2 regions of the Pseudomonas sp. GL-R-26 genome follow, and region 2 is predicted to be linked to the other one. Evidence: predicted binding sites of a transcription regulator. Region 2 holds the regulator's gene; the other holds the start of a gene.
What was found. Region 2 encodes sigma-54, which starts transcription at its own class of promoters, with help from an activator protein. Its sites were predicted from a motif close to ANTGGCATNNANNTTGCTNT; they were not measured.
Positions count from the first base shown of each region.

Region 1: the regulator sigma-54 is predicted to act here: its motif matches at 2,987-3,006, upstream of glnA (type I glutamate--ammonia ligase).

Region 1 is NZ_JAGYGI010000002.1:217,552-222,913, reverse strand. Features, by position in the region: gene KGA96_RS04195 (DUF4124 domain-containing protein) at 142-762, opposite strand; gene KGA96_RS04190 (DUF4124 domain-containing protein) at 759-1,274, opposite strand; gene glnA (type I glutamate--ammonia ligase) at 1,486-2,892, opposite strand; gene thiI (tRNA uracil 4-sulfurtransferase ThiI) at 3,221-4,675, shown strand; gene typA (translational GTPase TypA) at 4,815-5,362, shown strand, end outside.
Region 2 is NZ_JAGYGI010000014.1:39,803-45,164, forward strand. Features, by position in the region: gene KGA96_RS16120 (HPr family phosphocarrier protein) at 1-231, opposite strand, end outside; gene rapZ (RNase adapter RapZ) at 247-1,104, opposite strand; gene ptsN (PTS IIA-like nitrogen regulatory protein PtsN) at 1,107-1,571, opposite strand; gene hpf (ribosome hibernation-promoting factor, HPF/YfiA family) at 1,584-1,892, opposite strand; gene KGA96_RS16140 (RNA polymerase factor sigma-54) at 1,967-3,460, opposite strand; gene lptB (LPS export ABC transporter ATP-binding protein) at 3,706-4,431, opposite strand; gene lptA (lipopolysaccharide transport periplasmic protein LptA) at 4,431-4,979, opposite strand; gene lptC (LPS export ABC transporter periplasmic protein LptC) at 4,966-5,362, opposite strand, start outside.

The sequences.
Region 1 (5,362 bases), on a different contig from region 2:
GTTCAGCGCCTGAAACAGGCGTTTGACGCTCGTTTGCGTGGCGTTCTGCCAGCTTTCGCGGGTACTTTCGAACCAAAATGGGTTGGAATGTGAGTACGGTGCAATCTATTGCACCAATATAGTGCGCAAACCTGAACGAGGTTAGAAAAGTCTCAGGAAAGGATTTTTTTCTTCGCCGGGTTTGTCGCTGAGCGGGCATTCCGGCCGCTGGCCGTAGTCTTCGAGAGTGCAGGGTTTGATCCTGCGCTTCTGGGCGAGAGACGTGCGCTGCATGTGGAAAGGCTGGCTGGCGGTGCGTTCGACGATGCGTCCCTGTTCGTCGAGGATTTCCACGGACAGGGTATGGCTGCCGCGATCGATGTTGCTCAAGGCGAACACCGGGCTCAGGCCGGGTTCGGCGGTGGGCTGGCCGTCGAGCAGTAACCGGTAGCGGTGACCGGGTTGCAGGGCAGGTTCGTTGGTCGCGCTGACGATGACTTCGCCGGTGTTGCTGCGGATGGTTGCGTCGGGTTCCGGGATCAGGATGCGCAGCACCTCATAGTGGAACAGCGCTTGTACTTCGGGACTGCTCTGGGCAATCAACGGCGCTGCGCTGGTGGAGTTGGCCGCTATTCGATTGGTCGTTGTCAGCGGCACGCGCCTGGCGTCGCCGGGTTTGGGCTGGTCGGTGAATACCCGATTGCCCTGGGCGCCGACATACATGAAGACCTCTGCCGAAGTGGGCAGGGCTATCAGGCAGGCGATCAAAAGCCAGGCCTTCAAGGCTTGTGCACCCGCTGTACGGTGAATGTCACCGCAGGGCTCTGCTGTACAACGTTTTCGCCATCGATCACTTGCACGGCGAGGCGGTGCTCGCCGCGATCGATGTTCACCAGTTGCAGGGTCGGCACGTTGCCTGGCTGGCCGTAGGGTTGACCGTCCAGCAGCAGGCGCAACAGGTGGGGCCCTTGCAGGCGCGGCTGGATCAGTACTGTTACGGTGAACGTGCCGTTGTTGGCGCGCAGGGCTTCGGTGCTGGGCAGGCCTGTCAGCTCCAGCGCTTCATAGGTCTTGTGGGGTTGTTCTTTACGACCGGTCTCGGCAGCAGGTGCGACTTCGCCGGCAGGCTGGCGCTCGACGCTGTTGAGGGGCGGCAATTCGACCGGTTGGACGCTGACTCCGTCAGGCGGTTGATTGCTGTACGCGGTGGCACCGTTGGCGTCCGTGTACTTGTAGATCTGCGCCGTGGCGGGCAGAACGATCAGCAGCAGGATGAAGAGAAAACCACGACCCATGGAATCGACCGGAAACGAAAGCATTGGGTTGCAGCATAGGCCAGGCTGGGTGGTTATCCCAAGCCGCTAAATATTTGGATATGGTCTGCGAGATATTCACAGCGCCACAAATCCCACAGGGTCCATCGTCAATCATGGAAATGTGGGCAATAAAAAGGCCTCCCGAAGGAGGCCTCTTTTTTGTCACGCCGCGTGTTGCGACGCTACCGGATCAGCAGCTGTAGTACAGCTCGTACTCCAGTGGGTGTACGAAGGTACGTACCTTGATTTCTTCTTCGCTTTTCAGGGCGATGTAAGCGTCGATGAAGTCGTCGCTGAAAACGCCGCCTTTGGTCAGGAACGCACGACCTTTGTCCAGCTCTTCCAGGGCTTCTTTCAGGCTGCCGCAAACTTGTGGGATCTCTTTGGCCTCTTCAGGCGGCAGGTCGTACAGGTTTTTGTCAGCAGCATCGCCAGGGTGGATCTTGTTCTGGATGCCGTCCAGGCCAGCCATCAGCAGTGCGGCGAAGCACAGGTACGGGTTGGCAGCCGGATCCGGGAAGCGTGCTTCGATACGGCGGGCTTTCGGGCTCGACACGTAAGGAATACGGATCGAAGCGGAACGGTTGCGAGCCGAGTAGGCCAGCATCACTGGAGCTTCGAAGCCTGGAACCAGGCGCTTGTAGGAGTTGGTTGCCGGGTTGGTGAAGCCGTTCAGGGCCTTACCGTGCTTGATGATGCCGCCGATGAAGTACAGGGCGGTGTCGGACAGGCCGGCATAACCTTCGCCAGCGAAGGTGTTCTTGCCATCTTTCCAGATGGACATGTGTACGTGCATACCCGAACCGTTGTCGCCGTACAGAGGCTTAGGCATGAAGGTAGCGGTGCGGCCGTAGGCGTCGGCTACGTTGTGCACGACGTACTTCAGGGTTTGGGTTTCGTCGGCTTTCTTCACCAGGGTGTTGAACTTGACGCCGATTTCGTTCTGGCCGGCAGTCGCCACTTCGTGGTGGTGAACTTCGACGGTCAGGCCCATCTCTTCCAGTGCGTTGCACATGGAGGTACGGATTTCGTGGTCGTGGTCGAACGGCGGAACCGGGAAGTAGCCGCCTTTGACGCCTGGACGGTGGCCTTTGTTGCCGCCTTCGATGTCCTGGTCGGACATCCACGAACCTTGTTCAGAGTAGATCTTGAACATGGAGCCGGAAATGTCGGACTTGAACTTCACCTGGTCGAAGATGAAGAACTCTGGCTCTGGACCGGCGTATACGGTGTCACCGATTGCGGTGGCTTTCAGGTGCTCTTCAGCGCGCTTGGCGATCGCACGTGGGTCGCGGTCGTAGCCTTGCATGCTCGAAGGTTCGATGATGTCGCAGACCAGGATCAGGGTCGGTTCTTCAGTGAACGGATCCAGAACAGCGGTGGAGTCGTCCGGCATCAGGATCATGTCGGAGGCTTCGATGCCTTTCCAGCCAGCGATGGAGGAACCGTCGAACATTTTGCCGACTTCGAAGAAGTCGTCATCCAGCGCATCGCGAGCCGGCATGGTCACGTGGTGCTGAGTGCCTTTGGTGTCCGTGAAGCGCAGATCAATCCACTTGACGTCATGATCTTTGATGAGTTGAACCGACTTCGACATAGTGTCCTCCGGGTGGCTTCGGGCTAGTAGTGGATGCCCTTAAATGTGGGTGATGCCGGCGCGAATACTCTGCCAAGGCAACCTGCCTCACAAGGGAGCAAATTGCATGCCAGTGCCCCACCATGGGTTTTTTGCCCCAATTTCACGCCTGTCAGGCGGAAAAGTACCTTAAAGCGGAAAAACACGCCCTACAATGTGGCGCTCATTTCAATAAATGACCTGTTTTGGTGCGCGCGAAACCTTCTGCACATTAACTGGTTAAACCTTGAGCAATTTCCGCTATAATCCGCGCCCCCCTTTTTCGGCAGGCCATGCGCGCGCTGTTTCCATGAAATTAATCGTAAAAGTCTTCCCCGAGATCACCATCAAGAGCCGCCCGGTACGGATGCGTTTCATCCGTCAATTGGCCAAGAACATCCGTGCCGTGCTCCGCGATCTGGACCCGGCCGTGGTGGTGAACGGCGTGTGGGACAACCTCGAGCTGGAAACCCGCGTCAGCGACCCCAAGGCCTTGAAGGAGATGGGCGAGCGCCTGAGTTGCATGCCGGGCATCGCGCATTTCCTGCAGATCGATGAGTACCCGCTGGGCGATTTCGACGACATCGTTGAAAAGTGCAAGCAGCACTACGGTGATGCACTGGCCGGCAAGATCTTCTCGGTGCGTTGCAAGCGCGCCGGCAAGCACCCGTTCAGCTCGATCGATATCGAAAAATATGTCGGCAGCCAGTTGCGCCGTCAGTGCGGTGCCGCCGGAATCGACCTGAAAAAGCCGGAAATCGAAGTCCGGATCGAAGTTCGCGACCAACGGTTGTTCGTGATCCACAGCCAGCACAACGGCATCGGCGGATATCCGCTGGGCGCGCTGGAGCAGACCCTGGTGCTGATGTCCGGTGGCTTCGACTCCACCGTGGCGGCCTACCAGATCATGCGCCGCGGCCTGATGGCGCATTTCTGCTTCTTCAATCTGGGCGGACGTGCCCACGAACTGGGCGTCATGGAGGTCGCGCATTTCATCTGGAAGAAGTACGGCAGCTCCCAACGCGTGCTATTTGTCAGTGTGCCGTTCGAAGAAGTGCTGGGAGAAATTCTTGGCAAAGTCGATAACAGTCATATGGGCGTAGTATTGAAGCGTATGATGTTGCGCGCTTCCTCCCAAATTGCCGATCGACTGCACATTGAGGCGCTGGTCACTGGTGAGGCGATCTCCCAGGTATCGAGCCAGACACTGCCGAACCTGTCAGTGATCGATTGCGTGACCGACAAGCTGGTGTTGCGTCCGCTGATCGCGAGCCACAAGCAGGACATCATCGACCTGGCCAACGAAATCGGCACCGCCGATTTCGCCCGGCACATGCCGGAGTACTGCGGCGTCATCTCGGTCAACCCGAAGACCGCGGCCAAGCGCTATCGCGTCGAGCATGAAGAGAAAGAATTCGATATGGCGGTACTCGAGCGTGCGCTCGAAAACGCCAAGCTGGTGCCGATCGATCGCGTGATCGATGAACTGGGCCAGGATTTGCAGATTGAAGAAGTCAGCGAAGCGCTGGCCGGTCAGATCGTCATCGACATCCGTCATCCGGATGCCGCTGAAGACGACCCGCTGGACCTCGCTGGCATCGAGGTACAAACGATGCCGTTTTATGCAGTGAACGCTCGTTTCAAGGAACTGGACCCTACTCGCCAGTACCTGCTGTATTGCGACAAAGGCGTGATGAGTCGCCTGCATGCCCACCATTTGCTCAGTGAGGGGCATGCCAATGTGCGCGTTTATCGACCGAGCTAAGTGCCCGGGGCTGTTTGCCTGTGGCCTGCGTCACCGGCCCCCCGATGCCACCGTCAAGCTGTAACGGCTTTCACGGACGCTACTGTTAATCGCTGCCAAGACTTGTCAGCACACCGAATCCTCTGATCGAGATACACAAGTGATCGAAAATCTACGCAACATCGCCATCATTGCCCACGTTGACCATGGTAAGACCACCCTGGTGGACAAACTCCTGCGTCAATCCGGCACCCTGGAGCGCAACGAGCTCAACGACGAGCGCGTGATGGACTCCAACGACCAGGAAAAAGAGCGCGGTATTACCATTCTGGCGAAAAACACCGCCATCAACTGGAACGGCTACCACATCAACATCGTGGACACCCCGGGCCACGCCGACTTCGGCGGCGAAGTTGAACGCGTAATGTCGATGGTCGACTCCGTTCTGCTGCTGGTTGACGCTCAAGACGGCCCTATGCCGCAAACCCGTTTCGTGACCAAGAAGGCTTTCGAAGCCGGCCTGCGTCCAATCGTGGTCATCAACAAGGTTGACCGTCCAGGCGCGCGTCCGGACTGGGTTCTGGACCAGATCTTCGACCTGTTCGACAACCTGGGTGCTACCGAAGAACAGCTGGACTTCAAAGTCGTCTACGCCTCGGCCCTGAACGGTATTGCCGGTCTGGACCACACTGAAATGGCTGAAGACAT
Region 2 (5,362 bases):
CGCATTCAGCGCTTCCTGTTCCTGCTCGCCTTCTGTGCTCAAGTGGATCGTGGTGCCTTTGCCGGCGGCCAGCATCATCATCGCCATGATGCTTTTGCCATCGACCATGGACTCTGGCGTACGGCCGGCCCGGATCTGGCACGGGAACTGACCCGCCACCCCAACGAATTTTGCAGAAGCGCGAGCGTGCAGGCCCAACTTATTGATGATTTCGATTTCCAGAGCAGGCATCGCGATGTGAATCCTTTAGCTGAGGTCGCGGTGGCGGACCTGGACGTTCTTCAGGGTTTTTTGCAGCGCCTGCCCCAGACGCTCGGTCAGGTAGACGGAACGGTGATGTCCGCCAGTGCAGCCAATGGCAATGGTGACGTAGGCGCGGTTGCTGGCGGCAAAACGAGGCAGCCACTTTAGCAGGTATGTGGAAATGTCCTGGAACATCTCTTCGACATCCGGCTGTGCAGCCAGATAGTCGGCAACCGGTTGGTCGAGCCCGGACTGCTCGCGCAATTCCGGTTTCCAGTAAGGGTTGGGCAGGCAGCGCACATCGAACACCAGGTCGGCGTCCACCGGCATGCCACGCTTGAACCCGAAGGACTCCACCAGGAACGCAGTGCCCGGCTCGGGCTGATTCAGCAGACGCAGTTTGATGGCGTCACGCAACTGGTACAGGTTCAGGCTGGTGGTGTTGATCTTGAGATCGGCGAGGTCGGCAATCGGCCCGAGCAGGTCGCTCTCGACGCTGATGGCTTCGGCCAGCGAGCGGTTGGCGTTGCTCAGTGGGTGACGTCGGCGGGTTTCCGAGAAGCGCTTGAGCAGGGTTTCTTCGTCGGCGTCCAGATACAGCACATCGCACTGGATGTGGCGGCTGCGGACTTCTTCGAGCAGCTCGGGGAAGCGTGACAGGTGGCTGGGCAGGTTGCGCGCGTCAATGGAAACGGCGACCAGCGGCTGTAACAGCTCGGTATGAACCAGGGCGCGTTCGGCCAGCTCCGGCAGCAAGCCGGCTGGCAAATTGTCGATGCAGTAGTAGCCGTTGTCCTCAAGAACGTCGAGGGCGGTACTTTTACCTGAGCCGGAACGGCCACTGACGATGATCAAGCGCATGATTACTGACCGTTCTGCTCGTCCAGGACAACCTGATACAGGGCTTCGTTGCTTGCAGCACTACGCAGCTTTTCGCGAACTTCCTTGCGGTCGAGCATGCTGGCGATCTGTCGCAGCAGCTCAAGGTGCGCATCGGTGGCGGCTTCCGGGACCAGCAGCACGAACAGCAGGTCAACCGGCGCGCCATCGATGGCGTCGAAATCGATAGGGGCGTCCAGGTGCATCAATGCACTGATGGGCGAAACACAGCCCTTGAGACGGCAATGTGGAATGGCGATGCCATTGCCAAACCCGGTGGAGCCGAGTTTTTCACGGGCAATCAGTGCCTCGAAGACATCTTGCATCTCCAGGGCCGGCACTTCGCGGGCGATCAGATTGGCAATTTGTTCGAGGGCTTTCTTTTTACTGCCTCCCGGCACGTTCACCAGGGAACGGCCGGGGGTCAGGATACTTTCAAGTCGGATCATGGGTAGGGAGTGTTAACGACCGGTTGCGCCCTGGAGGAGGCTCTGGGTCTTTTCCTTATGCTTTTTGAGTTGTTTATCCAGCTTGTCGGTGAGTGCGTCGATCGCGGCGTACATATCGGTATGCTCCGCGTTGGCGACCACTTCATTCCCGGGAATATGCAGCGTGGCTTCGATTTTCTGCTTCAGTTTTTCGACGGTCATCGTGACCTGCACATTAGTGATCTTGTCGAAATGTCGCTCCAATCGTTCGAGTTTTTCGCCGATGTAGGTGCGAAGAGGTTCGGTCACTTCCAGTTGGTGTCCACTGATGTTGACTTGCATACAGCTTCTCCTTCGTTGCCAGTGCATAAAGCGGTAGATCAGATGATCTACCACTGGAACGCTGTGGCGTGGCTCTACATCAACCGCTTGCGTTCGCTCGAAGGCGCGATCCCGAGGGATTCGCGGTACTTGGCGACGGTGCGGCGAGCCACCTGAATGCCTTGTGCCTCCAGTAAACCAGCGATCTTGCTGTCACTCAACGGCTTTTTCTGATTTTCCGCGGCAACCAGTTTTTTGATGATCGCCCGGATCGCCGTGGACGAGCATTCGCCGCCTTCGGAGGTGCTTACGTGACTGGAGAAAAAGTACTTCAGTTCATAAATGCCCCGGGGGGTGTGCATGAACTTCTGGGTGGTCACCCGTGAAATCGTCGATTCATGCATGCCGACCGCTTCGGCGATGTCATGCAGGACCAGCGGCTTCATGGCTTCGTCGCCGTACTCCAGAAAGCCGCGCTGATGCTCGACGATCTGGGTGGCAACCTTCATCAGGGTTTCATTGCGGCTTTGCAGGCTCTTGATGAACCAGCGGGCCTCCTGCAACTGATTGCGCATGAAGGTATTGTCGGCGCTGGTGTCGGCGCGGCGCACGAAACCTGCGTACTGGGCGTTGACCCGCAGCCGTGGCACCGACTCCTGATTGAGCTCCACCAGCCAGCGCTCGTTGTCCTTGCGCACGATGACGTCAGGAACGACGTACTCGGCTTCAGTGGACTCGATTTGCGAGCCCGGGCGCGGGTTGAGGCTCTGGACCAGTTCGATGACCTGGCGCAGCTCGTCTTCCTTGAGCTTCATGCGACGCATCAACTGGCTGTAATCGCGGCTGCCCAGCAGGTCAATGTAATCGGTGACCAGGCGCTTGGCCTCGGCCAGCCAAGGGGTCTTGGCAGGCAACTGGCGCAATTGCAGCAGCAGGCATTCGCCCAGGTTGCGGGCGCCGATGCCGGCGGGCTCGAATTGCTGGATGCGGTGCAGGACGGCTTCGATTTCGTCCAGTTCGATGTCCAGTTCCGGGTCGAAGGCTTCGAGGATTTCCTCTAGGGTTTCGTCCAGGTAGCCCTGATTGTTGATGCAGTCGATCAGGGTCACGGCGATCAGGCGATCGGTGTCGGACATCGGGGCCAGGTTCAGTTGCCACAGCAAATGGCTCTGCAGGCTTTCGCCGGCCGAGGTGCGGGTGGTGAAGTCCCACTCGTCATCATCATTGCTGGGCAGGCTGCTGGCGCTGGTCTGGTAAACGTCTTCCCACGCGGTGTCGACGGGGAGTTCGTTTGGGATACGCTCGTTCCAGTCACCTTCATCGAGGTTATCAACCGTCGGGGCGCTTTCCTGGTAGGAGGGCTCCTGGATGTCAGTGTTGGGCTTTTGTTCGGCGTTGTCGGCCAAGGGGTCGGAATTGTCGAAGTCGTCGCCTTCTTCCTGGCGTTCGAGCATCGGATTTGACTCCAGGGCCTCCTGGATTTCCTGTTGCAGGTCCAGGGTCGACAATTGGAGCAGGCGGATGGCCTGTTGCAGCTGCGGTGTCATCGTCAGCTGCTGGCCCATTCTCAAGACTAGCGATGGTTTCATGGCTGGGGCTTAACACCTTATTCGCCGGCGCACATGCGCCATCCACTACAGGGCGCCGGGGCGCCAAACTTAAGCAAATTATATGCCTGAAACTAAAGGGTTTGCCTAGAGCGCTGTAACAATAAAAAACTATAAAGCTGTGTTGCTGCGCTGCCCTTGTTGAGGGCTGACCACGCTTGTCGGCACGAGGCGCCGGTGAGTGGCTGGTCAGGTGCCCGGGCAACTGCCCGGGCACGGCTCAGCGATTACAGGCGGAACTCGTGGCCCAGGTACACTTCCTTGACCAGGTTGTTGGCCAGGATGGTCTCTGCGTCGCCTTCGGCGATCAGTTGGCCGTCATTGACGATATAGGCGGTTTCACAGATATCCAGGGTTTCACGAACGTTGTGGTCCGTGATCAGCACGCCAATGCCTTTGGCCTTGAGGTGGTAAATGATCTGCTTGATGTCGCCGACCGAAATCGGGTCCACGCCGGCGAAGGGTTCGTCGAGGAGGATGAATTTCGGGTTGGTGGCCAGGGCGCGGGCGATTTCCACGCGACGGCGCTCGCCACCGGACAGGCTCATGCCCAGGTTGTCGCGGATGTGGCTGATGTGGAATTCCTGCAGCAGGCTTTCCAGCTCCTTGCGACGACCTGCCTTGTCGAGTTCCTTGCGGGTCTCGAGGATGGCCATGATGTTGTCGGCCACCGACAGTTTGCGGAAGATCGATGCTTCCTGCGGCAAGTAGCCGATACCGGCCTTTGCGCGACCGTGCATCGGCTGGTGGCTGACGTCCAGGTCATCAATCAGGACGCGGCCCTGGTCGGCTTGCACCAGGCCGACGATCATGTAGAAGCAGGTGGTCTTGCCGGCGCCGTTCGGGCCAAGCAGGCCGACGATCTGGCCGCTGTCGATGGACAGGCTGACATCACGCACGACCTGGCGGCTCTTGTAGCTCTTTGCCAGATGCTGAGCTTTCAGAGTTGCCATTACTGGGCCTTTTTCTCGTCGGTTTTCTTCTTCGGCTGGATCACCATGTCGATACGCGGGCGCGCCTCGGTGACCTTGCTGCCTGTGGCGCGACCGGCGCTGGCGAGCTTCTTGTTCGTGTCGTAGACAATTTTCTCGCCTTGGGTGACGTTGTTGTCCTTGTCGACAACTTTGGCCTTGTCGATCAGTACGACGCGATTTTGCGCGGCGTGATACTGGATCGTCACGCCCCAACCCTGAACAGGCTTGGTATCGCCAGCCGTTTGCAACTGCTCGAAGTACGCCAGGTTGCCCACCGAGGTCACTACGTCAATGTCGCCAGTCGGGGTGCGGGTGATGGTAACGGTGTTGCCTGTCACCTTCATCGAACCTTGGGTGATGATCACGTCACCCTTATAGGTAGCAATACCTTGCTTGTCGTCCAGTTGGGCGTCGTCGGCCTGAATGCGGATAGGCTGCTGTTGATCTTCCGGCAGAGCCCAGGCGCTCACGCTTCCCAGTGCTGCGCCCAGACTGAGCAAAATCGGGAGGGTTTTAACGAGCCTCATACTGTCCTCTTACGTTCGATAGCAGGTGTATCCTGCTTTCTTTCAAATACGCTTTCATTCCCTTGCCAGTCGATACACCGCCAGCGCCGTCGATTCTAACGTCTTGCTCGGTCTGCGCATATTGCTGCTGCGGGAACACGGTCATGCGGGTGCTGGTGATCAGGGTTTTACGGTTTTTCTCGTCGAAGCGCGTGATGCGCACGTCATCGATCAGTTCGACCTGTGTGCCATCAGGATTGACCTCGCCGTGCAAGCTCTGGACGTGCCACGGAAATTCAGTGCCGCGGAACACGTTCAGGTCGGGGTTGGTCAGCAATGTCACCTCGGTCGCTTTCAGGTGCTCGACCTTGTCGGACACCAGATCATATTGCAGCTTGCCGTCG